Linked DNA regions of Sinorhizobium fredii. The protein of the gene in region 2 interacts with the protein of the main gene of each other region in a pairwise test. Links are inferred from orthologs where the notes say so. Each region holds a gene or a part of one and is shown on either strand. Other genes may lie near its edges. The genes, in order: ung and ndk.

Region 1 (14,156 bases), 1.8 Mb from region 2 along the record:
CCGTCTTCCTGGAGCTCGAAAACGTTTGCCTGCTGGTAGATGCGACCCATCCCTTTGCGGCGCGGATCTCCCACAATGCAGCGACCGCCGCGGCGGCGACCGGAACGCCGCTCTTCGCGCTGCGCCGGCCCGCCTGGGAGGCACAACCGGGCGATCGCTGGGCGCGTGTCGCAAGCGTCGCCGAGGCGGTGTCGGCCCTTGGCGCCTTGCCGCGCCGCGTCTTTCTGGCGATCGGCCGCCAAGAGGCCTTCCTTTTCGAAAAGGCGCCGCAGCACAGCTATCTCGTCCGCAGCGTCGATCCGGTGACGCCGCCGCTGAGCCTTCCCGATGCTACCGCGATCCTCGCGCACGGCCCCTTCGCCGAGACGGACGAGCTCAAGCTGCTCCGAGAGCATGCGATCGATGTCATCGTCGCCAAGAACAGCGGCGGCACCGCCACCTACGGCAAAATCGCCGCCGCCCGGAAGCTCGGGCTCGAGGTGGTGATGGTCGAGCGCCACAAGCCCGCCGATGTGCCGACGGTCTCCACCTGCGATGAGGCGCTCGAACGCATTCATCAATTCCTATCCCCGGTGAAGGACCGCGGCGTGTAGACGAGATCCTGTTTGCCGCTACGGGCAACGATCCGCGTCTCCGGCGAGCCGATGATCACGCAGGTTGCCATGTCGGCGCGGTCGGCATCGGCTTCGCCGAGCGGCATCACCGCGATGTGCTCGTCCGGCCGCCCGGCCGCCCGGCCGAAGATCACCGGCACGCGGGGCGGCAGGACCTCGCGAAGGACATCGAAGGCCTTGCCGAGTTGCCAGGGACGCGCCTTGCTGATCGGGTTGTAGAGGGCGATGACCAGTCCCGCTTCCGCCGCGAGCCGCAGCCGCCTGGTGATGACCTCCCAGGGCTTCAGATTGTCCGACAGCGACATGGCGCAGAAATCGTGGCCGAGGGGCGCACCGATCCGCGCCGCCACCGCGAGCATGGCGGTGACGCCAGGGGTGATCGTGAGATCGACCTGCCGCCACGCCTCCGGCCCCGTGTCGATCGCCTCGCAGACGGCGGCGGCCATCGCGAATATGCCCGGATCGCCGCCGGAGACGACGCAGACATCGACGCCGGCGCTGGCGCGCGTCAGCGCGGCTCTCGCCCGGTCCAGCTCTTCGCGATTGTCGGAGGCGATCCGGCGCTGGTCGGCTCTCAGATGCAGCCGGTCGAGATAGGGGCCATAGCCGAAGAATTCGCTCGCAACGGCAATCGCATCCTGCGCCTCCGGCGTCATCTGCGCCGGATTGCCAGGGCCGGTGCCCACGATGAAGAGCTTGCCGGTCATGACCTGCCCTCCGCACCGGGCCTATCCTTCCAGCCGGGCCGATCCTTCCAACCGGGAACCAGGACCAGCGAAAAATATGGCGCCTCGTCGTCCGGCTTGTCGCCGAGCGGAATCATCGCCGCGTTCGTCATCGTGCCGCGCTCGACATAGACGGCAGCTTCGAGCTTGCCTGCCGCCGCAAGGGCGCGGCGGATCTTCGGCAGGTTGCGCCCGACCTTCATGATCACAGCGGCTTCAGTGTCGGCGAGGCGGCGCTGAAGCTCCTTCTCGCCCATCGTGCCGGGAAGAACCGAGAGAACGTCATCCCCCTGCACCAGCGGCAGGCCGGCAACCGACCAGCAGCCGGACATCGCCGTGATCCCGGGAATGACCTCGACCGGATACCGGCCTGCGAGCCGCACGTGCAGGTGCATGTAGGAACCGTAGAACAGCGGGTCGCCCTCGCTCAAAACGGCGACGGTCCGACCGGCCTTGAGATGCACGGCTACCGCTTCCGCGGAGGCATCGTAAAAGTCGGTGATCTGCCGCTTGTAGGCCTCGTCGCCCTTGTCGATCTCGGTCGTCACCGGATAGTAGAGCGGCAGTTCCACCAGGTCGGGCTTCAAAAGTCCCTCGACGACGGCGCGGCCGTTGCCATTGCGCCCCGCCTTGGCGAAATAGGCGACGACATCCGCCTCGCCGAGCGCCCGCACCGCCTTGACGGTCAGAAGCTCCGGATCGCCGGGACCGGTCCCGACGCCGATCAGTCGGCCCGACGCGCTCACAGCCCCGGCCTCGCCAGCGAATTCAGCGCCGCCGCCGTCATTGCACTGCCGCCGAGGCGGCCGCGAACGATCGCGAAGGGAACGCCATAGGAATTCTCGGCAAGCGCGTCCTTCGATTCCGCCGCGCCGACGAAGCCGACCGGCATGCCGAGGATCGCCGCCGGCTTCGGCGCGCCGTCGCGTAGCATTTCCAGGAGATAGAAGAGCGCCGTCGGCGCATTGCCGATGGCAACGACCGAGCCCGCCATCCGCTCGCCCCAGAGCTCGAGCGCCGCCGCCGAGCGCGTATTGCCGATTTCGGCGGCGATCTCCGCCGTGCGCGGATCGCGAAGCGAGCAGATCACCTCGTTACCGGCCGGCAGCCGCGCCCGGGTGACGCCATGGACGACCATTTCCGCATCGCAGAAGATTGGAGCACCGTTCTTGAGTGCCGCGCGTGCGGCAGAGACGAAGTCGGGAGAGAAGACGAACTGACGCACCGCTTCCACCGAACCGCAGGCATGCACCATGCGCACCGCCAGATCGGCCTCCTCGTCCGAGAAGCCGGAAAGATCGGCTTCCGCCCGGATGATCGCGAAAGAACGCTCGTAGATGGCATTGCCATCGCGGATATAATCGTAGTCAGGCATTTCTATCCCTGTTCAAACGCGTCGACGATGTGCGCCGTCCCGAGCCGTGTAAGACAGGAGCGCGCCGATTCGCCAGCGTCTTTGTTTTCCCTGACCAGCGCATTGAGCGCGGCCAGCGCGGCTTTTATCCCGCCCTCATCGGTGTAGGCGCTCGGCGCGACGGAAGCAGCCCCATTTACGACAAGCGCGTATCCTGATGGCGCACCGACAAGCGTCAGGGGAGAAGCTACCGGTCTGGCGCATCCCTTTGGACAGCCCGAGAGATGGATTGCGAGCGAGCCGTCGAGAAGGTCGGCACCGACCTCGAGCAATAGCCCGGCCACCACCTTGGTGTCCATCAGCGCCGAGGCGCAGGCAAGCCCGGCGCAGGTGGCGACGTGATTTCGCGGATCATCGGCGGAAACCAGGAAACCATGGGAAAGCGCCAGTTGTTGCGCGAGGGCGGCAGCTTCCCGCGACAGGCCGAGGACGAGGAGACCATGGCGCGGCGCGAGGCGTATTTCCGTTGCGCCCAATTCCCCGGCGCTTTGCAGGAAGGCGATGAGGCTGGCGCTATCGGTTTGCGCAAAAGCAAGAGCGACACCGAGCACGGTGCGACCGTCGCCGAAGTCGTGAATGCCCGCCGGCAAGAATGGCGAGGTGCCGCCGGCCGCCGGCAAGGGGTCGAGGCCGGCGGATAAACGCTGCCGGATGGCGTCCGCATCAAGATCGCGACCGCGTGCGGCTGGGCCGAAATGATCGAGCTCCGCCAGAATTTCCATCAGCGCAGGGACGACCCGCTCCGCCTCCAGCAGCGCAACCGGCCGCTCCGGGCGTCCCGCGCCGCCGAAGGACAGCAGCCAGCGAAGGCCATCCTCGCTGTTCCGCGCCTCAAGGCGGAGATCGGCCGCGACATCCCGCAGGTGGAAGCGGCCATTCCCATCGATGACGATGGACAATTTCGGTGCGAGCGCAAGCGCCGGACGACGTTCGGCAATCGCGTCGCGCAGGGCCGCGGCCAATGGCCGGGGGTCGGCGATTTCGCGCGGATCGAACCCGGCAAGCGGCGGCGTCTCGATCGCGACGCCGTCTGTAACGGCGATTCCCGCCTCCCCGATCGCGGCGGCAAGTGCCGGAACGCTTGAGGCGATCAGCCCGCGGACCTGCAGGTTGCCCCGAGCGGTTACTTCGATAATGCCGCTGCCGCAGTCTGCGGCCGCTTCAGCCAGTGCCCTTAGCTCGGCGGGCGTCAACCCACCGGTCGCCGGACGCAGCCGCACGAGCAGACCATCTCCGGTCTGCATCGGCGCTGCGAGCGACGGACAGGCGCCGCGGCGCATCGATGTGCCGGGTTCAGTTTGTGACCTGGGCGCAGCGCAGCTCGTCATCCTGTTCCAATATCCTCGGGGCGCATTGCGGGCACACACTCCGCGTCTGTGATAAAGCCTATATCACAGCCGCCTTCCTTGAGAGAGATCAAAGCCCAGGCAAGCGGCGTCTACCCGTCGAAGTCCGCACCCTTGCGCAGCAGATAGATATCCATGATCCAGCCCATGCGCTCGCGCGCGTCGGCCCTTGCCTTCAGGATTTCTTCCTTTACGTCGGCGAGACGCCCGGAAATGACGATCTCGTCCGGCGTACCGAGATAGGCGCCCCAGTAAATCTCCGCATCCGGATCGTCGATCTTCTGAAAAGCCTGTTCGCCATCGAGCATGGCGACGGCCGTCTCGCTTTTGTGCGGAAAGCTCTCGGCAAGCCGGCGACCGGTGGTGATCTCCACGGGCTTGCCGACGAGGTTGAGCGGAATGCGATGGCTGGCGCAAAGCGCCTGAAGGCTGGTGATACCGGGAACTACCTCGAAGTCGAAGGCCACGCTGCCCCGCGCACGAACCCTTTCGACAATGCGGATCGTGCTGTCATAGAGCATCGGATCGCCCCAGACGAGAAAGGCGCCGGTCTGCCCGTCCGCGAGTTCGCTCTCGAGCAGCGCCTCATAAGTGGCGGCGATGCTCGCATGCCAATCATCGACGCCTTGGACGTAGCTGCGTCCCTCGGTCCGGCGGACCGGCACGGTGAATTCGACGGTCCGGCTGTCGCTGCGCGTCACGTAGCGGGCGCAGATGTCGCGGCGCACCTCGGCAAGCTCCGTCTTCTTCGCACCCTTGGTCGGGATGAAGAGCACGTCGGCGCGGTTCAGTGCATTGACCGCCTGGACCGTGATGTGTTCGGGGTTGCCCGCCCCGATCCCGATGATCAGGATATGCCGCATGCCGTTTCTCCCGCTACGCGCAGTGCATGTCGCCCAAAAGTGTGCAGCGGTTTTGGGGCACCGACATGCACAAAACAAATCCCTAAAGCGCGTCGCATGTTTGAGCGCGCCCGCTTTAGACGCCAGTCTTTGGCGGATCGCGACCGGCCGCGCAAGGTCCAGGCACGACAGGAGAGGCCACCACGGCGTCAGCAGGGTGCCGCAGCCTGCCGATCGACGGCGAGAGGAGGATCGTCCGGCAGCCGCCAATCGATCGGATCGAGCCCCTTCGACGTGAGAAAGGCATTGGCATTGGAGAAATGCCTGCAGCCGAGGAAGCCGGAATGTGCCGACAGCGGCGACGGATGCGGCGCGGTCAACACCAGGTGGCGGGAGCGGTCGACGAAGGCCGCTTTCTTCTGCGCATAGGAGCCCCAGAGCATGAAGACGACCGGCTGGGCCTGTTCGTTGACGGCGCGGATGACGGCATCGGTAAAGCGTTCCCAGCCCTTGCCCTGATGCGACGCCGCCCGGCCCCGCTCGACCGTCAGCACGCTGTTCAGGAGCAACACGCCCTGGCGCGCCCAGCTTTCAAGGAAGCCATGGCGGGCCGGCGGAATGCCGAGATCGTCGCGAAGCTCCTTGTAGATGTTGACCAGCGACGGCGGGGTACGCACGCCCGGCCGGACGCTGAAGCAGAGTCCATTCGCCTGACCGTCGCCGTGATAGGGGTCCTGGCCGAGTATCACGACCCGAACCTTGTCGAGCGGGGTCAGGTCAAGCGCCCGGAAATATTCGCTGCCTCTCGGAAAGATCTGTCGGCCCTGCTGCTTCTCGTCCAACAGGAAGCGCTTGAGATCGGTCATATAGCCGTGGAGGAATTCGTGCGCCAACGCCGTCTTCCAGCTCTCTTCTAGCCTGATCGTCGCATCCATGGATTCGCCTCGTTCTTCGTCGCTCCGGAATTTAGCCCCGCTATTGCCCACTGCAAGCATGCGCGCCGGATTTAGCCCGTTCCGTTCACTGCTTCGATTAGCCTTCTGGCAGAGCATTGTATTTCGTCCGATATAGCGCTAACGAGAACGGAGAGACCGTTATATCCTGCAAAATATCACGAGAGAGATGGAGGCAAATGCGATGAGGGGAGGGAGACATTGGCTTAAGGGTTTGATGCTGGCGCTCGGCCTGATTTTGGCTGGCGCAGCATTGGCTCCTGCCCAGGCGGAAGAAAAAGTTACGGTATTTGCCGCGGCAAGCCTGAAGAATGCCCTCGACGCGGTCAACGCCAAATGGAAAGACGAGACGGGCAAGGAGACGACCGCCTCCTATGCGGCAAGCTCGGCGCTCGCCAAGCAGATCGAACAGGGCGCGCCTGCCGATATCTTTATCTCGGCCGATCTCGCCTGGATGGATTACCTTGCCGAGAAGAAGCTGATCAAGGACGACATCCGCTCCAACCTGCTTGGCAACCGTCTCGTCCTCGTTTCCGGCAAGACCGACGCCGCGCCTGTCGAGATTAAGCCGGGCCTAGACCTCGCCGCTCTTCTCGGCGAAGGACGCCTGGCAATGGGCGCCGTCGATTCGGTTCCCGCCGGCAAATACGGCAAGGCCGCACTCGAAAAGCTCGGCATCTGGCCGACGGTCGAAGCAAAAGTCGCGGGAGCCGAAAGCGTGCGCGCCGCCCTGCTTCTCGTTTCGCGCGGCGAGGCCCCCTATGGCATCGTCTATCAGACGGACGCGGCCGCCGATCCGGGCGTGAAGGTTGTCGGCACCTTTCCGGAATACAGCCACTCGCCGATCATCTACCCGATAGCGATCACCGCAGAGAGCAAGAACCCGGACGCGGCTGCTTATCTCGAATTCGTCAAGTCGCCCAAGGCCGCGGCGTTTTTCCAGGCCCAGGGGTTCATCGTGCTTGAATAGGGTCTTGCGCCACCGGCCTTCGACCGGGCAGAACGTGTTCGCGTCGTGCATGCAATCGGTGCACGGCGCGGCACCTCTGTGACGGGAGCATAAAATTGGACTGGATGGTCTTGAGCGACGCGGAATGGACGGCCGTCCGCTTGAGCCTGCGGGTGGCAACGGTCGCAATGCTTTCGAGCCTGCCGGTCGCGCTTCTCGTCGCCATGGCATTGGCACGCGGTCGCTTCTGGGGCAGGTCGATCCTGAACGGCCTCGTGCACATGCCGCTGATCCTGCCGCCGGTCGTCACCGGCTTCGTGCTGCTCCTGCTGTTCGGCCGGCGCGGACCGATCGGCGCCTTCCTCGCCGACAATTTCGGCCTTGTCTTTTCCTTCCGCTGGACGGGTGCAGCACTCGCCTGCGCCGTCATGGGCTTTCCGCTGATGGTGCGCAGCATCCGGCTGTCAATCGAAGCGGTCGACCGGAAGCTGGAGGACGCCGCCTCAACGCTCGGCGCCAATCCGATCTGGGTGTTCCTGACCGTGACCTTGCCGCTGATTCTGCCCGGTATCGTCGCCGGCATGATCCTTTCCTTCGCCAAGGCGATGGGCGAATTCGGCGCGACGATCACCTTCGTCTCGAACATCCCCGGCGAGACCCAGACGCTTTCCGCGGCGATCTACAGCTTCACCCAGGTGCCGGGCGGCGACGCCGGCGCCATGCGGCTCGCCATCATCTCCATTATTCTTTCAATGACGGCGCTGATGCTGTCGGAATTCCTCGCCGTCGCGGCGGCGCGACGGACGGTCGCCGCATGAGCCTCGAGGTCGAAGCGCGCCACCGGATTGGCTCATTCGCCATAGACGCCGCCTTCCGCTCGGAGGGCGGCGTGACGGCGCTTTTCGGCCGTTCCGGCTCCGGCAAGACTTCGCTGATCAACATCGTCGCCGGGCTGCTGCGACCCGATCGGGGCCGCATCGTTCTCGACGGCGATGTGATCGCCGACAGCGAGGAGCGGCTCTTCACCCCCGTTCACCGCCGGCACTTCGGCTATGTCTTCCAGGAGGCCCGGCTCTTTCCGCATCTGAGCGTCCGCCACAACCTCGCCTATGGGCGCTGGTTCGCCGGCGCCGGCAAATCCGCCTCCGAGTTCCACAAGGTCGTCGAAATGCTCGGCATCGGAGATCTGCTCGAGCGCCGTCCTTCGACTCTCTCTGGCGGCGAACGCCAGCGCGTCGCCGTTGGGCGGGCGCTGCTTGCAGCACCCCGGCTGCTGCTGATGGACGAGCCGCTCGCCGCCCTCGACGAGGCCAGAAAGGCGGAGATCCTGCCCTATCTCGAGCGGCTCCGCGATGAGACCAAGATACCGATCGTCTATGTCAGCCATTCCGTCACGGAGGTGGGGCGGCTGGCCGAGCGCATCGTGGTGATCGAGGAGGGCCGGGTCAAGGCATCCGGCACGGCGTCCGCGATTCTCAACCAGCCGGCGGCCGCGATCGTGCGGCGGGAGACAGGCGCCTTGGTTGAAGGCGTGGTCGTAAGCCACGATTCCCAGCATCGACTGACGGTGGTGCTGGCCGGCGAATGCCTGATCCGCATACCGCATCTCGTCTCCACACCCGGCAATCGCCTCCGCCTTTACATCGCCGGGCGCGACGTGATGCTCGCCACCACGAAACCGGAAGGGATCAGCGCCCTCAACGTCCTGAAGGGAACGATCATCGATCTTTCACCGGCGCAGGAGGGCAGCGTCGACGTCCGCGTCGACTGCGGCGGCAATGTCATCGTCTCCCGCATCACCGCCCTCTCCCGCGAGACGCTCGGGCTCGAGCCGGCCAAGCCCGTCCACGCGATCATCAAGACGGTCGCGTTGGACTATTAGGACGGTTGCGCAGGTCGTTTCGCGGATGAGCTTTCCGTCCGGCGCGCTGCTTCGCCCGATCGCGCCGCCTCCAGCCAGTCGAGGTCTTCTGCGATCGCGCTCCTCGCCTTGGCTTCCATCCCCCGAAAGCGCTCGATCAGCGTCTCGCCGAAGACGGTAAGCGCCGCACCCCCGCCTTGCTTGCCGCCCCGCTGCGACTCGACTGCGGGCTCCTCGAACATCCGGTTGAGCGCATCGACCAGCAGCCAGGCACGCCGATAGGACATGTCCATGGCGCGGCCGGCGGCGGAGATCGACCCGGTCTCGCGGATCAGTTCGAGAAGCATGATCTTGCCGCGCCCGAGGCGACCCTCGGGCGGGAAATCGATGCGCAGGACGAGGCGAAGCTCTTTGTCGGCTTTGGGCATGCGCCGCAGCATAGACATTGCGGCAGGCGGCGAAAAGGCCTGCGCTCAGAGGCTCATGCCGCCGTCGACCACATGCACATGGCCGGTCGTATAGGCCGAAGCGTCGCTGGCGAGATAGACGGCGAGCGCGGCGATTTCCTCCGGCGTGCCGAGCCGGCCCATCGGCTGGCGGGCGATGAAGGCGGCGCGCGCCTCCTCGTAGTCGCCCTGCGCCCGCATCCGCTCCTCGAGCGACGGCGATTGCACCGTGCCGGGCGCAATGGCGTTGCAGCGAATGCCCTTGCCGATGAAGTCGATCGCCACCGACTTGGTGAGGCCGATGACCGCCGCCTTGCTGGCGGAATAGACGAAGCGGTTCGGCACGCCCATCGGCACGCCGGCGACCGACGACATGTTGATGATCGAGCCGCCGCCCATTTCGACCATGCCCGGCAGGAAGGCGCGGATCATCCGGAACATCGATTTGACGTTGAGATCGAAGGCGAAGTCGTAATCCTTGTCGCTCGCTTCCAGGATCGTGCCGGCATGGACGAAGCCGGCGCAGTTGAAGAGGACATCGACAGGACCAGTGCGCGCCGCAAAATCGGCGATCGCCGCTTCGCTCAGCACGTCGAGCTTCGCCAATTCGATCCCGGTGGCTGCCAGCTCGGCGAGCCTGTCCTCGTTGATGTCGGTTGCGATCACCGACGCCCCTTCCCGGCTGAACGCCTCGGCCGCCGCGCGGCCGATACCTTGTGCCGCAGCCGTGATCACAGCACGCTTGCCCGCAAGAAGTCCGCTCATTGTCCGCCTCATCGATCCGGTATGATTTGTCAGCGGGCGCCTGCTCTGCCGCCCCCGCATCTCGCTTCTCAACAGACATCGAAGCCTGACGGCCTGTCAACCGGACAATGCGTATTTTTATCGGAAAAAGACAGAACACCGGCGATGATAGAGCTGTGCATGGCAGGCTGGCGAGATCTCTTGCTGGCTTGATCTCGGCGGCCGAAAATTGCAGCGATAGAAAACCGCCCCTTGCCCTTCTGCGAGAAATGCGATGCCCGGCCCCACCCTTGATCCCGTCGTCACCGACCCGTCGCTGCCGCGCAAAGCGGATGTCGTCATCATCGGCGGTGGAATTATCGGGGTCAGCACGGCGCTTTTTCTGGCCGAACGCGGCGTCAAGGTCGTGCTCTGCGAAAAAGGCGTGCTTGCCGGCGAGCAATCGAGCCGCAACTGGGGCTGGGTGCGGGTTATGGGCCGTGATCGGCGCGAGATCCCGATGGCGATGGCCTCGCTGAAGATCTGGGACACGCTCGATGCGCGCATCGGCGGCGAGACCGGCTTTCGCCGCAGCGGCATCCTCTACATATCGGAAACGGAGCAGGACCTCGCCAATCGCGATGCCTGGCTGGCGCTTGCCAAACCGCATGGCGTCGACAGCCGGCAGATCGGCCCGGACGAGACCCAGGCGGTCATGGGCGGCGCGGCTATCCGCTACAAGGGCGCACTTTACACGCCGAGCGACGGCAGGGCCGAGCCGCAGAAGGCGGTGCCGGCGATCGCGGCCGGAGCCCGCCGCGCCGGCGCGACCATCGTCACCGGTTGCGCCGTGCGCGGCATCGAGCGGAGCGGCGGACGAGTCAGCGCGGTCGTCACCGAGAAGGGCCGCATCGAAACGGCGACGGTGGTGCTTGCCGGCGGCGCCTGGTCGCGGCTCTTCTGCAAGGGGGTCGGCATCCGCCTGCCGCAGTTGAAGGTGCGCAACACGGTGCTCAGGACCGCCCCGGTCGAAGGCGGGCCGGACGGCGCCGGCGCAACGGGAAGCTATGCCTATCGCAAGCGCCTCGACGGTGGCTATACGATCGCCACTGCCGGTGTGAACCTGCATCCGCTCGTCCCGGACAGCCTGGCTTTCTTCCGTGACTTCCGGCCGGTGCGGAGGGCCGACCCGGACTCGGTCCAGGTGGGCTTCAGCGCCCAGAGCTGGCGCGAACAGTTCGAGATCACGCCCGTTCCGCTCGACCGCCCGGGCGCCTTCGAGCGGCACCGCATCCTCGATCCGCGACCGGATGCACGCTCGGTCCTACCCGCCCTCGAAGCGGCGAGACTCGCACTCCCGGTGCTACGGCAGGTCGAGCCAGTGCAGATCTGGGCCGGGCTGATCGACGTCACACCCGATGTGGTGCCGGTCATTTCGCACGCAGAAGCTGTGCCCGGCCTCCTCATCGCCACCGGCTTTTCCGGCCACGGTTTCGGTATCGGACCCGGTGCCGGACACCTGGTGGCCGACCTCGTCACCGGCGACCGACCGATCGTCGATCCCACCGAATTTCGACTGTCGCGATTCTCCGACGGGACGCCGATCGAGCTCGCACCGCCCGTCTGACGGCGATTCTGGTCCGTTGCCACGAGCCGATCACGAAAGAAAATTACGCGCCGCCGGGGGCACGTCGCGGCTCCGCAATCGGCCCGGCGCGAGCGCCGGCACGAATCTGTCTTTCTTCATCCGGACGTCCGGCCTGCTGCCGAAATCCCTTCATCAAACCCCGAACTCGTGGCAGTCTGTGGCTGTAACCCTTTGGGAGAATGAGGGTTGTCTATGACCTGCACGGCCCGAGGCGTAGGAGCGCCCCGGGCAATTGCCGATGGTCATCGGCGTCGCACGACCGCGAGACCGTTCGCTCAGCGGTTGACCCACGTGCGATGCGCAATCCGGAAGGGAGGCCGGAACCCGCATGGATGAATTCAGCCGACTGAGCCTGCATGTCCCCGAACCGGCCGTCCGGCCCGGCGATCAGCCCGATTTCTCCAACGTCAAGATCCCGAAAGCCGGTTCCGTGCCGCGGCCCGAGGTCGACGTGGAGCCGGAAGCGATCCGCGATCTCGCCTACTCGATCATTCGGGTGCTGAACCGCGAGGGCGAGGCAGTCGGCCCCTGGGCCGGCCTCCTCTCGGACGACGAGCTTTTGACTGGACTTCGCCACATGATGCTGCTCAGGGCCTTCGACGCCCGCATGCTGATGGCCCAGCGGCAGGGCAAGACCTCCTTCTACATGCAGCATCTCGGCGAGGAGGCGGTGAGCTGCGCCTTCAGAAGAGCGCTCCGCAAGGGCGACATGAACTTTCCGACCTATCGCCAGGCGGGGCTGCTGATCGCCGACGACTATCCGATGGTCGAGATGATGAACCAGATCTTCTCGAACGAGCTGGATCCCTGCCACGGCCGGCAATTGCCGGTCATGTACACGTCGAAGGAGCACGGCTTCTTCACGATCTCCGGCAACCTTGCCACCCAATATGTCCAGGCGGTCGGCTGGGCGATGGCCTCGGCCATCAAGAACGATACCCGGATTGCCGCCGGCTGGATCGGCGACGGCTCGACGGCCGAGTCGGATTTCCATTCCGCGCTGGTCTTCGCCTCCACCTACAAGGCGCCGGTCATCCTCAATATCGTCAACAACCAATGGGCGATTTCCACTTTCCAGGGCATCGCCCGCGGCGGCTCCGGCACTTTTGCCGCGCGCGGCCTGGGCTTCGGCATTCCGGCGCTGCGCGTCGACGGCAACGACTACCTCGCCGTCTATGCAGTCGCCCGCTGGGCGGCCGAGCGGGCGCGGCGCAATCTCGGTCCGACGCTGATCGAATACGTGACCTACCGGGTCGGCGCCCATTCGACATCGGACGATCCGAGCGCCTACCGGCCGAAGACGGAATCGGAAGCCTGGCCGCTCGGCGACCCGGTGCTGCGGCTGAAGAAGCACCTGATCCTGCGCGGCGCCTGGTCGGATGAGCGGCATGCCCAGACGGAGGCGGAGATCATGGATCAGGTGATCCAGGCCCAGAAGGAAGCCGAGAGCCACGGCACGCTGCATGCCGGCGGCAGACCCTCCGTGCGTGACATTTTCGAGGGCGTCTATGCCGAGATGCCGCCGCATATCCGCCGTCAGCGGCAGAAGGCAGGGTACTGACATGGCCAGAATGACGATGATCGAAGCGGTGCGCAGCGCCATGGACGTCTCGATGGGGCGTGACGAGGATGTCGTCGTCTTCGGCGAGGACGTCGGCTATTTCGGCGGCGTCTTCCGCTGCACCCAGGGGCTGCAGGCGAAGTACGGCAAGACCCGCTGCTTCGATGCGCCGATCAGCGAATCCGGCATCGTCGGCACCGCCATCGGCATGGCGGCCTATGGGTTGAAACCCTGCGTCGAGATCCAGTTCGCCGACTACATGTATCCGGCCTATGACCAGCTCACCCAGGAGGCGGCGCGCATCCGCTACCGCTCGAACGGCGACTTCACCTGTCCGATCGTCGTGCGCATGCCGACCGGCGGCGGCATCTTCGGCGGCCAGACCCACAGCCAGAGCCCGGAAGCGCTCTTCACCCATGTCTGCGGCCTGAAAGTCATCGTGCCGTCGAACCCCTATGATGCCAAGGGCCTGCTGATCTCGGCGATCGAGGATCCGGACCCGGTGATGTTCCTGGAGCCGAAGCGGCTCTATAACGGCCCATTCGACGGCCATCACGAGCGCCCGGTGACCCCGTGGTCGAAGCACGAGCTCGGCGACGTGCCGGAGGGGCATTACTCGATCCCGATCGGCAAGGCGGAGATCCGCCGCAAGGGTTCGGCAGTCACCGTGATCGCCTATGGAACCATGGTGCATGTGGCACTCGCCGCCGTGGAGGAGACCGGCATCGATGCGGAAGTCATCGATCTGCGGAGCCTGCTGCCGCTCGATCTCGAAACGATCGTGCGGTCCGTCACCAAGACCGGACGCTGCGTCGTCGTGCACGAGGCGACGCTGACATCCGGCTTCGGGGGCGAGCTCGTCGCCCTCGTTCAGGAGCACTGCTTCTATCACCTCGAGGCTCCGGTCGTCCGGGTGACCGGCTGGGATACGCCCTACCCGCATGCCCAGGAATGGGACTATTTCCCCGGTCCGGCGCGCGTCGGTCGCGCGCTCACCGAAGCTATGGAGGGCTGACCGTGGGCGAATTCATCATCAAGATGCCGGATGTCGGCGAAGGCGTTGCCGAGGCCGAA
Region 2 (14,119 bases):
CCCGTCCGGTTGACCGGAAATTGGACAGAAAATGCGGATTCTCAAGAGCTAAAATGTGAAATTTTAGCGGCGTAGCCGCGTCCAAACTTTGATGTTGCCTTGACGACACAGAGGATTTATTAACCATAATTGAAGATTAACCAAAGATATACTATAAGAATAAAAGATAATTCAAAATACGCCGCTCACGTTAATTTTTCCGAAATGAATCGTCCGGGGGAGTTTTTCAGCCCGGCCTTTCCTGCCTATATCTGTGTCCGACCGGAACAGGATTCGCAGAACGGGAAAGAACGTTGAAAAGGACATTCAAGGCGGCGCTGGTTACAGGCGGCGCCCGGCGCATCGGCAGGGCAATAGTTGAGGATCTCGCCGTCCACGGCTTTGCGGTCGCCATCCATGCAAACGGCTCCATGGCCGAGGCCGAGGCGCTGGCGGCAGACCTCAGAAAAGCCGGCACAAACGCTGTCGCCCTCCAGGCGGACCTCACCGATGTGAGGGCGGCGTCGGAATTGATCGCGCAGGCGACCTCGCTGCTCGGCCCGCTCGATCTCCTCGTCAACAATGCCTCGGTCTTCAACAAGGACAGTCTCGACGAGTTCGACGAGGACGCCTGGGAGCGGCACTTCGCCCTGCATGTGCGGGCCCCCTCCCTGCTTGCCCGCGACTTCGCGCGGCAGCGTTCGGGCGATGTTTCCGGCCTTATCGTCAATGTGATCGACCAGCGCGTCTGGTCTCCAAATCCACGCTTTTATTCCTATATGCTCTCCAAGTCGGCGCTCTGGACGGCAACCCAGACGATGGCGCAGGCGCTGGCGCCTGACATTCGCGTCAACGGCATCGGGCCCGGTCCGACGCTGCCGAACGAGCGGCAGGACCGGCGCGATTTCGAAGCCCAGGTCCACGCGCTGATTCTCAGGCGAGGTCCGGCGCTCGACGAATTCGGACGCGCAATCCGCTTCCTTTTCGAGACGCCCTCGGTTACCGGACAGATGATCGCGCTCGACGGCGGCCAGCACCTCGCCTGGGAGACGCCGGATATTCGGGAGATAGTGGAATGAACGGGCGGACGCCCACCGACGGCGGCATCCTCTATGACGGCAGCGAAACCGATGACGAAGACGATCTCGTCGAAGTTGCCGAGAGCGAACGGCCGGCGCCCACTGTGGAATGGGCGGAGAGCAAGGCAGAAACGCAGGGGCTCAAGGGCGCCGAACTGATCCAGGCCTTCGTCAAGCTGCTGCCGAATGGACCCGGCGTCTACCGAATGTTCAACGAGGCCGGCGACGTGCTCTATGTCGGCAAGGCGCGCAGTCTGAAGAAGCGGGTGAGCAACTACGCACAAGGGCGCGGCCACTCGAACCGCATCGCCCGCATGGTGCGCGAGACGGCGAACATGGAGTTCGTCACGACGCGCACCGAAATCGAGGCGCTACTGCTCGAGGCGAACCTGATCAAGCGTCTGCGCCCGCGCTTCAACGTGCTTTTGCGCGACGACAAGTCGTTCCCCTACATTGTCGTCACCGGCGACACCCGGGCACCGGCGCTCTACAAGCACCGCGGCGCGCGCAGCCGCAAGGGCGACTATTTCGGGCCGTTCGCCTCCGCCGGTGCGGTGGGGCGGACGATCAATTCGCTGCAGCGGGCCTTTCTCTTGAGGACCTGCACCGACAGCGTCTTCGAAACACGCACGCGGCCTTGTCTGCTTTATCAGATCAAGCGCTGTTCGGCGCCCTGCACGGGCGAGATCAGCGATCCGGATTATGCCGAGCTCGTGCGCGAGGCGAAGGACTTCCTCTCCGGTAAGAGCCAGGCTGTGAAGGCGACGATCGCCGCGGCGATGGCCGAAGCGTCGGAAAATCTCGACTTCGAGCGGGCGGCGCTTTACCGGGACCGCCTGGCGGCGCTCAGCCATGTGCAGAGCTACCAGGGGATCAACCCTGCCGGTGTCGAGGAAGCGGACGTCTTCGCCATTCACCACGAGGGCGGCATTTCCTGCATCCAGGTGTTCTTCTTCCGCACCGGCCAGAACTGGGGCAACCGCGCCTATTTTCCGAAGGCCGACCCGTCGCTCCCGGCCGCCGAGGTACTCAGCGCCTTCCTCGCCCAATTCTACGACGACAAGCCGTGCCCGCGGCAGATCCTGCTCTGCGAGGCGGTCGACGAGCAGGAATTGCTTGCCCAGGCGTTGAGCGAGAAGTCCGGCTACAAGGTGTCGATCCTCGTACCGCAGCGGGGCGAGAAAAAGGACCTTGTCGAGCACGCACAGGCCAATGCGCGCGAAGCGCATGGCCGCAAGCTTGCGGAGACGGCCTCGCAGTCGCGCCTGCTCGAGGGCTTTGCCGAGACCTTCAAGTTGCCTTCGGTGCCGCGTCGCATCGAAATCTACGATAACTCGCACATCATGGGCACCAATGCCGTCGGCGGCATGGTGGTCGCCGGCCCCGAGGGCTTCGTTAAAGGTCAGTATCGCAAGTTCAACATCAAATCGAAGGACATCACCCCGGGCGACGACTTCGGCATGATGCGTGAGGTGATGACGCGTCGCTTCTCGCGTCTGCTGAAGGAGGAAGGCAAGCCGGACCGCTCGACAGAGGTGAGCGAAGAGGCGGCCTTCCCGGCATGGCCTGACGTCATCGTCATCGATGGCGGCCAGGGACAGATGACGGCCGTCCGCGCCATTCTCAAGGAACTCGACGTCGAGGACTGCGTGACGGCGATCGGCGTCGCCAAGGGCGTCGACCGGGACGCCGGTCGCGAACGCTTCTTTGTCGAAGGCGTGGACGGGTTCACGCTGCCGCCCCGCGATCCGGTGCTCTATTTCATCCAGCGGCTGCGCGACGAGGCGCATCGCTTTGCAATCGGCTCGCACCGGGCGCGGCGAAAGAAGGAGATGGTCAAGAACCCGCTCGACGAAATCGCCGGCATCGGCCCGACCCGCAAGCGAGCGCTTCTCACCCATTTCGGCACCGCCAAGGCGGTTTCCCGCGCGGGCATCAACGACCTGATGGCCGTCAACGGCATTTCGGAGACCGTGGCCCGCCTCGTCTACGAGCATTTTCACGAGGATGCCAAATAAGCGCAGCGGCGGCGCAATTCAGACTGCGTTCAGGCGAAATCCGCCAAATATGACAGGAGTAGCGCAATGACCTGTTGACCTTGTGGTCGCAAAGTCATTCTGTACACCTGAAACCGGAGGGTCTGTGAGCTGGCGCTTACCCGATGCCATCCGAACAATAAAATCGCATCGATGACCCGCGGGAAATGGGGGATTGTCGTGTCCAGAGAAACCGAGTCCATGCCAACGCCCATTGCCTACAGCATCCCGAATCTGCTGACCTACTTCCGTATCCTCATCGTGCCGCTGATCGTGCTGTGCTTCTTCATCGAGGGCCGGCTGCACAGTTCCGATTTCGCCCGCTGGACCGCTCTCGTGCTGTTCGTCACCGCCTCGGTCACCGATTTCTTCGACGGCTATCTTGCGCGCATATGGAAGCAGACTTCCAATATCGGCCGGATGCTCGACCCGATCGCCGACAAGCTGCTGGTCGCCTCGATCCTGCTGCTGGTCGCTGCGGACGGCACCATCGCCGGCTGGTCGATCTGGGCCGCGATCATCATTCTTTGCCGCGAAATCCTCGTTTCCGGGCTTCGCGAATATCTTGCAGCGCTGAAGGTCAGCGTGCCCGTTACGCGAATCGCCAAGTGGAAGACGACCATCCAGATGGTGGCGATCGCCTTCCTGCTTGCCGGTCCGGCCGGCGACAAGATCGTGCCCTATATAACCGAGGCTGGCATCGTCCTTCTGTGGATCGCCGCGGCAATCACGCTCTATACCGGCTATGATTATTTCCGCGCTGGCCTGAAGCATGTGGTCAACGAATGAGCACTGTCAACCTCGTCTATTTTTCCTGGGTGCGCGAACGCATCGGCAAGGGTGAGGAAACGCTGGATCTCCCGGACGGCGTCGTCACGGTCGGCGATCTGCTGGCGCATTTGAAGACGCTCGGCGCCGAGTATGAATCGGCGCTCGAACACCAGAACGTCATCCGCGCGGCGATCAACCAGGAACATGTCGATCACGGCGAGCCGATCGCCGGTGCCCGCGAGATCGCGCTCTTTCCGCCGATGACGGGCGGCTGAGGCGATGGACGCTTCGGTCAGCGTGCGTGTCCAACCCGAGGACTTCGATCTTGCAGCCGAAGTCTCCGCGCTCACCCGCGGCCGGGCGGACATCGGTGCTGTCGTCACCTTTCTGGGCCTCTGCCGCGATGAGGCAGGGGCTTTGAACGCGCTCGAACTCGAACATTATCCGGGCATGGCGGAAGCCGAGATCAGCCGCATCTGCCACGAGGCGGTGCAGCGCTTCGGGTTGCAGGCCGCGACGGCCATTCACCGCTACGGCCGTATCGAGCCCGGTGAGAACATCGTGCTCGTGGTCACCGTCTCGCCGCATCGGCAGGCCGCTTTCGACGGCGCCAACTTCATCATGGATTTCCTGAAAACCTCGGCGCCCTTCTGGAAGAAGGAACACCGTGCCGATGGCAGTGCCGACGACTGGGTCAGCGCCAAGGACGCCGACGACGCGGCACGCGGCCGTTGGGGCCGCTGAGCGAGCGCCGTCAGGGGATGACCTTTTCCTGCCTGGTCACGACGAGCACGATGACGAGAAAGCCGAAGATCGCGAAATCCCGCCAGAGGATCGGCCCGTAGGCGCTCCACAGCGTTTCCAGGAGCCCTACGCCGGCGGCGCCGAGGGCAGCATAGAGTGGCGCCGCCTGGCCGCCGATTGCCGCGATGAACAGGACCTTGACGCCGAAGGTCAGGCCCATGCCGAAGTCCATGTTGCCATAATAGGAGGCGGCCAGAATGCCGCAGAAGGCGGCGATCACCGACGCGACGCCATAGGCAAGAATGTAGACGATCGAGGGATCTATGCCGCAAAGGGCGGCAGCCTCACGATCCTGGGAGACGGCCCGCCAGTATCGCCCGACATAGGAGTGCGTCAGCAGCCAATGGCCGGCGGCGACGAGCGCCGCCATCAGCGCGGTGTTCAGCAGTTGCACGACTGTCAGCGTCACGGGAAATTCCGGATCCGGCCAGAAGACGATAACCTGGTTCAGAAATGGCGGCAGCCAGAGGCTTCTCGTATCTGACGCGAGACGCGCCGTTTCCATGAGCACGATAAGGCTACCGAGCGAGGCGACAACCACCGCATTTGCCGAGGAGAAAGCCAGCGGCCGGATGATGTAGCGGCCGGCGACCAGCCCCGCGCCAAGCCCGAAGCTCAGCGCCGCCGCCGCACCGACGCCGAGGGCCGCAGGCAGCACCAGCCACAGCCGGTTCCAGCCGAAATCCGAAAAGAGAACGAACATCTGCCCGGCAAATGCGAAGAGCGCGCCATAGGTCAGGTCGGCCCGCCGCGTGACGGCGAAGGCGATCGCGTAGCCGAAGGCAAGTGCCGCATAGAGCGCTGCAACGGGAACGGCATTGGCGATCTGCTGAAGGAAATAGGCCATGGCATATCCGGTCGGTCGCGGCGGTCAGGATCGGGTCGATCCGAGAACGAAACTGCATCAAGTTCACCTGCAAAACGCGGAGGCCGAAGGCGCAACCAACTTTGCTCTGCGGCTCTACAGCGCCGTGCGTCTTGTCGGACGTGCAAGGATCGCTGTAGCGCTTTGAATTGCTGCATATCTTTGTCCTTAAATCGATGTCGATTTAAGAGACATGCAGTGGTGACAGGATCAATATAACTGGTAAAATGAGTTTTACTAGTTAGGATTTTCGCATGAGCTTCACCTGGACCGCGCATCGATTTTCGGGCGGCGCATTGGCGCTAGATGTCGCCAATTCGGTGGTCCTGCGCTTCGACCCGCAACGCCGCATCGATCGTTTTGCCGATGAAAGGGCGATCGACAGCTTTGCCGAAGCAGCCAATCTCCATGGTTGCGAGAAGCAGCGGTTCGGCAGGCTCGGTCCGATCGGGCCTGAAAGGCGGGCGTCGCTGATCGATCTGCGCGAGGCGACGGACCGGCATTTCCGGGCTCTGGTGCGGGACGAAGACCGGCCGGAGCTTCTTGCCGATCTATTGGAGGCGATCGCCGCGGTGGTGCGCCGACCGGGGGATGGCGGCGGATACATCGCTCTCGACGTCGCCACTGCGCATTCGGCGCTCAGCCTCGTCGCCAATCCGGAGCCCGACCGCCTTAAGATTTGCCCGAACTGCGAATGGCTGTTCCTTGACCGCAGCCGCAACCGGAGCAGGACCTGGTGCGACATGGCGGTTTGCGGCAACCGCACGAAGGCCAAACGCCACTACCGCCGTTCCAAACAGGAAACACAGCCATGAAACACGCCATTGCAATCGCCTTGGTCGCGGCCGCGCTTGCCGGCTGCCAGCGCGAGGCCGGACCGGATCCACTGAAATTGACCGGCAAGATGTTCGTCTTCAACTACCGGCTCGCCTACGCCACCTACACGATCACGCTCAACAAGACGGAACCGCTGCCGGACGGCAGCATCGTCGTGGCAAGCTTCGAGAACCCGGCCGGCGGCGAACCGCTGACATTGACGCGCAAGCTCTTTCCGAAGCTCGACAAGGTGGTGCTGGAAAGCCCGGACATAACCTGCGTCAGGAAGGAGAGGCCCTATGCGGTGACGATCGAGGTCAAGGGGCCGGACGGAGCGACGCTGCAGAAGCTGGAAACGACGGTGGTTTCCGATGTCGACCAGAGCGTCATGCCGGCAAGACCCTTGGTCGTCGGCCCTGCCTACGACAAGAATCCGGAAGTCTTCAGGAATGGGCTGGCGCCGACGCATTTCGACACGTCCGCCTGCCCGACATAAGGAAAACCGGGGCGTCTCCGCCCCGGTTTCGAAGACCGTTTCAAGCCCTTAGAGCGCAAAACGAAGAAAATGGATCAGCCGACGATCTCGGTGCCCGCAAACCAGTAGGCGATTTCCTCGGCAGCCGTTTCCGGACCATCGGAACCGTGAACTGAGTTTTCGCCGATCGACAGCGCGTGAACCTTGCGGATGGTCCCTTCGTCAGCGTTGGCCGGGTTGGTGGCGCCCATCACTTCGCGGTTCTTGGCAATGGCGTTCTCGCCTTCGAGAACCTGAACGATGGTCGGGCCGGAAGACATGAACTCGACCAGCTCACCGAAGAACGGGCGCTCCTTGTGGACGGCGTAGAAGCCTTCGGCTTCGCGGCGGCTCATCCAGACGCGCTTCGAAGCGACGACGCGCAGGCCGGCGTCTTCGAGCATCTTGGTGATGGCGCCGGTCAGATTGCGCTTCGTTGCGTCGGGCTTGATCATCGAAAAGGTACGTTCAATCGCCATTGGCTCAATTCCCTTGCTCTTGAGAAAGTGGCGGTTCATTAGCCGCCAATGCCGCGCAAAACAAGGGGGAGCGGCGATGATTCGCCTGAGCCGGCGACAGTTTCACGCGGCTGTCACGGAACGGCCGAGGCCATCGTGGAGATCGAGGCAACGCTCGAACCAGTCCGAAACGACGTCACCCTCAGCGAGCAGACGATGCGGCGAGACGATCCGCGCCCATTGCAGGGCACCGAAGACGATGTAATCGGCAAAGAGTGGCCCATCGCCGCCGATGAAAGGCTGGAATTTCAGCATGTGGCGAAGCGGTTCGAGCTTCATCGAGAAGGTTTCGAGATCCGCTTCTCCCGCCTCCGCGGTCGCCTCGAGCGACTTACCGAAGCGCTGCTCGCGGCTCTGCCGGAAATAGGCCTGATCCACCGGATCGAGGCTGTCATGGATATTCATGATGGCGATGCGGCCGATCGCCGGATGCAGCGTCATCTGCGACCAGCCTTCGACGAAGCGGGCCGTTGCCTTGCCACCCTCGCCGCCGAACAGGGCCGGGTGGTCGGGATAGGTCTCCTCGAGATAAAGAGCGATGTCGAAACTGTCGCTGACGAGATTGTCGCCGTCGCGGAGCAGCGGGACGATCTTCGTCGCTCCTTGCTCGAGCTTTGGGATTTCGGTGAAGCCGACAGGCGCCACGTCGAAGCCGAGCCCCTTGTGTGCGAGCGAAAGCTTGGTCTTCCACACATGCGGCGAAAAGGGGCGCGTCCGGTCGGTACCACAGAGCGCATAAAGTGTGCGGGTCATGTCCCCTCCTGTTCTGAACATCGTTCGACGCATAAAAGGAGAGCGAGCCCGGGCGATCAAATCAGTAATTTTCATGAGTTGCATTCGACACGCGAATATCAATCCGAGCTAGGGTGGGCGGACAGCAAGGGAGAATGTGATGCTCGACCATTACCGGATGTTTGCCGACTACAATCGCTGGGCCAACCGGCTGCTCTACGTTGCCGTAGCCGAACTCTCCGAGGCGGAGTACCGGCAGGACAAGGGCGCCTTCTTCGGTTCTCTGCATGGAACGCTCAACCACCTCCTCGTGGCCGACCGGATCTGGATGAAGCGGTTCACCAAGGAGGGCGACGCGCCCACGAGGCTCGACGCGATCCTCCATGAAGACCTATCGGCCTTGACGGCGGCGCGGGAGGCGGAGGACGAGCGCATCATCGCCTGGATCGACAGCCTCGACGAGGCGCGGCTCGGCGCGCACTTCACCTACTCGCCGATCAGCAGACCCGGCGAGATCACCCAGAAAGTCGCCCTGGCGCTCGACCATTTGTTCAACCACCAGACCCATCACCGCGGACAGGCGCATGCGATCTTGACAGCGCTCGGGCGGCCATCCTTGACGCTGGACCTGGCTTTCTTCCTGTGGACCGAGGGGAAGAAGTGGTCGGCCTGAAAAGAGCCGGGCCATGAATGCGGCCGGCCAATCTATCCGGAGAGAACCCACCCGGCCGCGGACGAGCCACTTCACCAGCTGGCGCTGCCCCGACCAGACCGCGATCCCCAAGGCGACGCCGCCGGCGATCGAGCAGAGCGAGAAAGCAAGCGGCGGGAGGAACGGCTGCATTGGCGCAAGCAGCAGCTCCGGCACGAAGCGGTGCAGGATGTAGATATGAAAGCCTGCCGCCGCGAGCGGCAGGACAAGCTGCACTGCCCATTGCGGCAGGCGGATGCGCGGCAGGAACAAAAGCGCCACGAGCACGACGATCTGCAGCAGATATTTGATCTTCGTGCCGATCCAGACGCCCTCATAGAGGCCGAGAAACAGATAGATCGCCGCTCCTGCCGCCATGACCGCGAGCCGCTGGGCCCAGTTTTTCGCCAGTGCCGCGCACCAGCCCGCGACCGCCAGGTGAAAGATCCAGGGAAGCGTGAATATCTGCCGGTTGCCGATTTCCCAGAGCTCAGGCAGCGCCATGCGGGCGGCAAAGGCGCCAGCGAGCAGCGCCATGCCGGCAGCAAACGGCCGCACCGCGGCGAACCGCCTGACGGACGGCACTGCAAACAGAGCGGCAAACACCAGCACCGTCTGGCAATAGGCCTCGATGAACCAGTAGAGATAGGGCACCATGCTGTGCCGCTCGGGATCGGCGAAGCCGAAATTGCCGACGAGGAAGACCGAGGCCCAGGGCACGTTTCCCCAGGCAAGAGCGTAAGCGGCGACGATCAGATAATAGGGAACAAGAATCTGCGCGAGCGGCCGCAACAGCTGCCCGAGCGCGCCCGACAGGAGCGCGCCACTTTGAAACCGTGCCAGGCCGAATCCGGCGAGAATGACCATTGTCGCCGACCCTCCCGGGATCGGCCACAGAGTCTCGTGGTGGAGCACGACCAGCAGGATGGCCAGCGCCCGAATCAAGAAGTCGGTGCCGATCTGCGGAGCCTTGCGCTCCTGGCGGACCATGACCGCCAATGTGTTGACCGGTATGCTTTCCCACGCCTCGGGCACGTCACCGAGGATCTTCTCAAGACCCATCGATAGCTGCACGAATCGGAGCGAATCCCCGCCGAGCGACAGGAAGCTGTCCTCGGGTCGGACCTTTCGCGGATAGAAGACCTGCTCGAACAGGGCTTCGACACCTTCTTCGCGTGAAGACCCGCTGCCGCGCCGGCTCCGCTGACGGAGAGCTTCGTAATCGACCTTTCCGGACGCCAGGCGCGGCAGCGCGTCGATGCGCGTCGCCCCCACCTGCAGCAGGGTCAAGCCGCTGGCGGCGACGAGCAGCTGGCGGACGTTGTCGGGAGCGCGTTCGCCGGCGAAAAAGGCGTGGATTTCGACATCGTTGCCAATGACCGCGACGGCGATATCGTGCCGCTCCAGAGCCGCTTCGAGAGCGTCATGGCCGATCCTCAGCCCGGCGATCTTCGATATGCGCTTCGTCCGTCCGACGATGCGGAAGAACCCGTCGGTATCCCGCACGGCCAGATCGCCGGTTCGCAATTCGGAAAGCTCGGCGCCTCGGGCGAGATCGGCCCGCGCACCGGCATAGCCCATCATCACATTGGCGCCGCGATAGACGAGTTCGCCGGCTTCCTGCGCATCGGTGATCAGTCGCCCGCTCTCATCCTCGATGGTCAGGCTGCCGCCGGGTATCGCGACACCGATCCGGTCCTCCCTGCCCACTAGCCGATCCGGAGGCACATAGGCGATGCGGGCGGTCGCCTCCGTCTGGCCGTACATCACGAAAAAGGCTGCGCCACGCGCAGAGAGATGTTCGTTGTAGAGGCGAACCTTCTCGGCCGGCAGGCGTCCGCCGGCCACGGTCATGAACCGCAGTCGCGGAAATGCCCGCTCGCGGAAGCCCACCTTTTCCAGAAGCTCGTAGGAATAGGGAACCCCGGACAGATTGGTGCAGCCGCTTTCGGCAAGTCCGTCGAGGAAGCCCTCATCGAGAATGGATCCGCCGGGGATGTAGATGCTCGCGCCGACCGTGATGTGAGCGTTCAGGACCGACAGGCCATAGGAATAGTGAAGCGGCAGAACGAGACAGGTCCGGTCCGTCGCCGTGAGGCCGAGATATTCGGCGATGGAACGTGCATTGGCCTCGATATTCGTCCTGGACAGCCGGACATATTTGCCCTGGCCGGTGCTGCCCGAGGTCGATAGCAGGACGGCGAGATCGGGATGGAGAACGACCCGGCCTCCCTCCAGCCGCTCCGTACGCCAGCGTCCGTCGATCCTGCGATGGCAGAAATCCGGCTTGAAGATCTCACGATCCGCATTCATGGCTGCCGTACCCTGCAGCGCAACGGCGTGTCCGGCATCGAGCGCGGCAAGATAAGCAATGATCGCATGCTCCGAGAGGTCGGCCTCGAGCATCACCAGTCCGCGCCCGTTGCGCCACTTCGATGCCTGGCGATCGACGCGGGCGGCGAGTTCGCGATAGCTGACGACCCGCTGGCCGGGAAACATGAGCGCCGGCTTGTCGCCGTGGGCGGCCAGGTGCGCAACACAGAATGGGAATATCGACAAATCGCCAGCGCCCAAAGCCACCTCCATTTTAGCGAGGCGGCATATTATTGCTGACTCTCGTCGTCAAGTATAAGCGCTGAACTAATATGGGGGCTTGCGCAGGAAGGTCTGCGACAAAACGCGGCACGCAGATCCGGCGCCGGGCAAAGTCATCTCAATGGAGACGAGGATGGCCCGGCCCCGCAAAGGGGACCGGGCCATGGGAAGAGCAGTCTGCCTGGGAGGACGAATGCTACGCGATCGATTCCGCGTTATCGGCTAATGCCCTGATAATATTCACCCTCTCCGCCACGGACCAGCTTCGGCTGCACGGCGTAGTCCGAGACAGACCCGGTAGAGGTACGGTCGATGGACCCGTTCGTGCGGCGAACAGAGGCCTCATCGCCTGCCTTTGGAGCGCGTTCAGTAAAGAGCGGCTTGTCGCTGATGCCTTCGTAATAGCTGCCGCCGGCAAAGGCAGCAGAAGCGCCGCCAAGAACGGCAGTGGCGACAAGGGCGGCGGCGAGAGCGGTGTGGACTGCATTTCTCATGTTGAACACTCCTGATCAGTCGTTCTCTTGAACGATGGGTTGGTCGCGACCACCTGTGAACGGATCAGTCTTTTCGAACGCGGCGGCCTTGCCGATGGCGTTCGATCCGAGCCGGATGGTCGGAAGAGCAGTTGCTCGGCTCTTCGGGGATAGATGTGGGGCCTCATGATGAGGAGCGGAAGTATTTATTATCGGAATACGTCGTCCAGGAATCGATAACAATAGGCTCTTGAAAATGCCGACTTCGGACTTATCGGGAAGCCGCGATGCTCGTCCCGTGACCCTTGCCTTCGGATAAAACTCGGGGCAAAAGGCCGCAATGATCCAGATTACCGGCCTCTCCGCCCGCGTCGCGGGCCGTCTTCTTATCGAAAACGCTTCCGTGACGCTTCCGGCCGGCACGAAGGCCGGCCTTGTCGGCCGCAACGGCGCCGGGAAGTCGACGCTCTTCCGGATCATCACCGGCGAACTTGCCGCCGAGACCGGCAGTGTCTCCGTGCCGAAGAACGCGCGGATCGGCCAGGTGGCCCAGGAAGCGCCGGGGACGGACGAGCCGCTGATTGAAATCGTGCTGAAGGCTGACAAGGAACGCGCCGCCCTTCTGGCAGAGGCCGAAATCGCCACCGACCCCCACCGGATCGCCGAGATCCAGATGCGGCTTGCCGATATCAGCGCCCATTCGGCGGAAGCACGGGCGGCAAGCATCCTCGCCGGCCTCGGCTTCGACCATGAGGCGCAGCAGCGCCCCGCCTCCTCCTTCTCCGGCGGCTGGCGCATGCGCGTGGCGCTTGCGGCCGTGCTCTTTTCCGAGCCGGACTTGCTGCTGCTCGACGAGCCGACCAACTATCTCGATCTCGAAGGTACCTTGTGGCTCGAGGATTACATCCGCCGCTATCCACATACGGTGATCATCATCAGCCATGATCGGGACCTGTTGAACACGGCCGTCAACGCGATCGTCCACCTCGACCAGAAGAAGCTCAACTTCTATCGCGGCTCCTATGACCAGTTCGAGCGGCAGAAGGCGGAAGCCGACGAACTGCAGATGAAGGCGAAGGCCAAGAACGAAGCCGCCCGCAAGCATCTGCAGAGTTTCATCGATCGATTCAAGGCGAAGGCATCCAAGGCCCGGCAGGCGCAAAGCCGCATCAAGGCGCTCGAACGCATGGGCACGGTCGCCGCCGTCATCGAGGAGCATGTCCAGGGCTTCTCCTTCCCAGATCCGGAGAAGCAGGTCGCCTCGCCGATCGTCGCCATCCAGGGCGGTGCGGTCGGATACGAGCCGGGCAAGCCGATCCTGAAGAGGCTCAGCCTGCGCATCGACGCGGACGACCGCATTGCGCTGCTCGGCTCCAACGGCAACGGCAAGTCGACCTTTGCGAAATTCATCTCCGGCCGCCTTGCGGCAGAGGCCGGCGAGGTGCGGATCGCGCCGGGCCTGAAGACCGGCTTCTTCGCCCAGCATCAGCTCGACGATTTGATCCCGACGCAAAGCGCCGTGGAACATGTGCGCCGCCGCATGCCGGATGCGCCGGAAGCAAAGGTCCGCTCGCGCGTCGCACAGATGGGGCTGTCGACCGAGAAGATGGATACGCCAGCCAAGGACCTTTCCGGCGGCGAGAAGGCGCGGCTGCTCATGGGGCTCGCCGCTTTCGATCAGCCGAACCTTCTGATCCTAGACGAGCCGACCAACCATCTGGACATCGACAGCCGCAACGCGCTGATCACCGCCCTCAACGACTATTCCGGCGCCGTCATCCTGATCTCGCATGACCGCCACCTGATCGAAGCAACCGCCGACCGGCTTTGGCTGGTGCGGGACGGAACGGTGACGAGCTATGACGGCGATCTCGAAGACTATCGAAGCGTCATTGTCGGCGGCCCCAAGGCGAAGGACGAAAAGCCGAGGGCCAACGGCTCGGACGAAAGCCTGTCGAAGGCCGACCAGCGCAAGGCCAATGCCGGCAAGCGTGCTTCGCTGGCGCCGCTCAAGAAAAGGATCAACGAGATCGAGTCCTTGACGGCAAAACTCGAGAAACTGATTCAGGCCCTCGATGCCGAGTTGGCCGACCCGACGCTCTACGAGAAAGCGCCCGCAAAGGCGGCTCAGCGCGCAAGGGAACGGGCGGAGGCGGTAGCAAAGCTCGCCCAGGCCGAAGAGCAATGGCTCGAGCTTTCGGCCGAATACGAGGAGGCGATGGCCAGTTAGAGCAGGCCACGCTCAG

The links.
Region 1: the proteins of ndk (region 2) and ung interact in binary tests that used the Escherichia coli proteins (3 or more experiments, as listed by UniProt). The link is inferred for Sinorhizobium fredii from one-to-one orthologs.

Annotation. Positions count from the first base shown.
Region 1 is NZ_CP024307.1:3,016,878-3,031,033, forward strand. The notes cover bases 4,014-6,838. They hold ung (uracil-DNA glycosylase), read right to left. Parts: upstream 5,877-6,838; coding sequence 5,151-5,876; downstream 4,014-5,150. Other genes in these bases: cobG (precorrin-3B synthase), read right to left, coding at 4,014-4,081; cobF (precorrin-6A synthase (deacetylating)), read right to left, coding at 4,192-4,962; modA (molybdate ABC transporter substrate-binding protein), read left to right, coding at 6,079-6,838. Also shown: NXT3_RS14840 (cobalt-precorrin-6A reductase), read left to right, coding at 1-593; NXT3_RS14845 (precorrin-3B C(17)-methyltransferase), read right to left, coding at 557-1,321; NXT3_RS14850 (precorrin-2 C(20)-methyltransferase), read right to left, coding at 1,318-2,085; NXT3_RS14855 (precorrin-8X methylmutase), read right to left, coding at 2,082-2,714; more of cobG, read right to left, coding at 2,717-4,013; more of modA, read left to right, coding at 6,839-6,864; modB (molybdate ABC transporter permease subunit), read left to right, coding at 6,969-7,661; modC (molybdenum ABC transporter ATP-binding protein), read left to right, coding at 7,658-8,725; NXT3_RS14890 (winged helix-turn-helix domain-containing protein), read right to left, coding at 8,722-9,132; NXT3_RS14895 (SDR family oxidoreductase), read right to left, coding at 9,178-9,915; NXT3_RS14900 (NAD(P)/FAD-dependent oxidoreductase), read left to right, coding at 10,169-11,500; NXT3_RS14905 (3-methyl-2-oxobutanoate dehydrogenase (2-methylpropanoyl-transferring) subunit alpha), read left to right, coding at 11,850-13,082; NXT3_RS14910 (alpha-ketoacid dehydrogenase subunit beta), read left to right, coding at 13,084-14,097; NXT3_RS14915 (dihydrolipoamide acetyltransferase family protein), read left to right, coding at 14,100-14,156. UniProt on the Escherichia coli protein: Excises uracil residues from the DNA which can arise as a result of misincorporation of dUMP residues by DNA polymerase or due to deamination of cytosine.
Region 2 is NZ_CP024307.1:1,263,496-1,277,614, reverse strand. Bases 5,633-8,420 are described here. They hold ndk (nucleoside-diphosphate kinase), read right to left. Parts: upstream 7,344-8,420; coding sequence 6,921-7,343; downstream 5,633-6,920. Other genes in these bases: NXT3_RS06115 (DinB family protein), read left to right, coding at 8,275-8,420; NXT3_RS06120 (glutathione S-transferase family protein), read right to left, coding at 7,446-8,135; NXT3_RS06130 (hypothetical protein), read left to right, coding at 6,346-6,846; NXT3_RS06135 (CGNR zinc finger domain-containing protein), read left to right, coding at 5,789-6,349; NXT3_RS31595 (hypothetical protein), read left to right, coding at 5,633-5,682. In the rest of the region: NXT3_RS06170 (SDR family oxidoreductase), read left to right, coding at 294-1,058; pgsA (CDP-diacylglycerol--glycerol-3-phosphate 3-phosphatidyltransferase), read left to right, coding at 3,296-3,883; moaD (molybdopterin converting factor subunit 1), read left to right, coding at 3,880-4,140; NXT3_RS06145 (molybdenum cofactor biosynthesis protein MoaE), read left to right, coding at 4,145-4,609; NXT3_RS06140 (branched-chain amino acid ABC transporter permease), read right to left, coding at 4,620-5,516; more of NXT3_RS31595, read left to right, coding at 5,515-5,632; more of NXT3_RS06115, read left to right, coding at 8,421-8,787; NXT3_RS06105 (hypothetical protein), read right to left, coding at 11,616-11,894; NXT3_RS06100 (ABC-F family ATP-binding cassette domain-containing protein), read left to right, coding at 12,214-14,103; NXT3_RS06095 (GNAT family N-acetyltransferase), read right to left, coding at 14,116-14,119. UniProt on the Escherichia coli protein: Major role in the synthesis of nucleoside triphosphates other than ATP. The ATP gamma phosphate is transferred to the NDP beta phosphate via a ping-pong mechanism, using a phosphorylated active-site intermediate.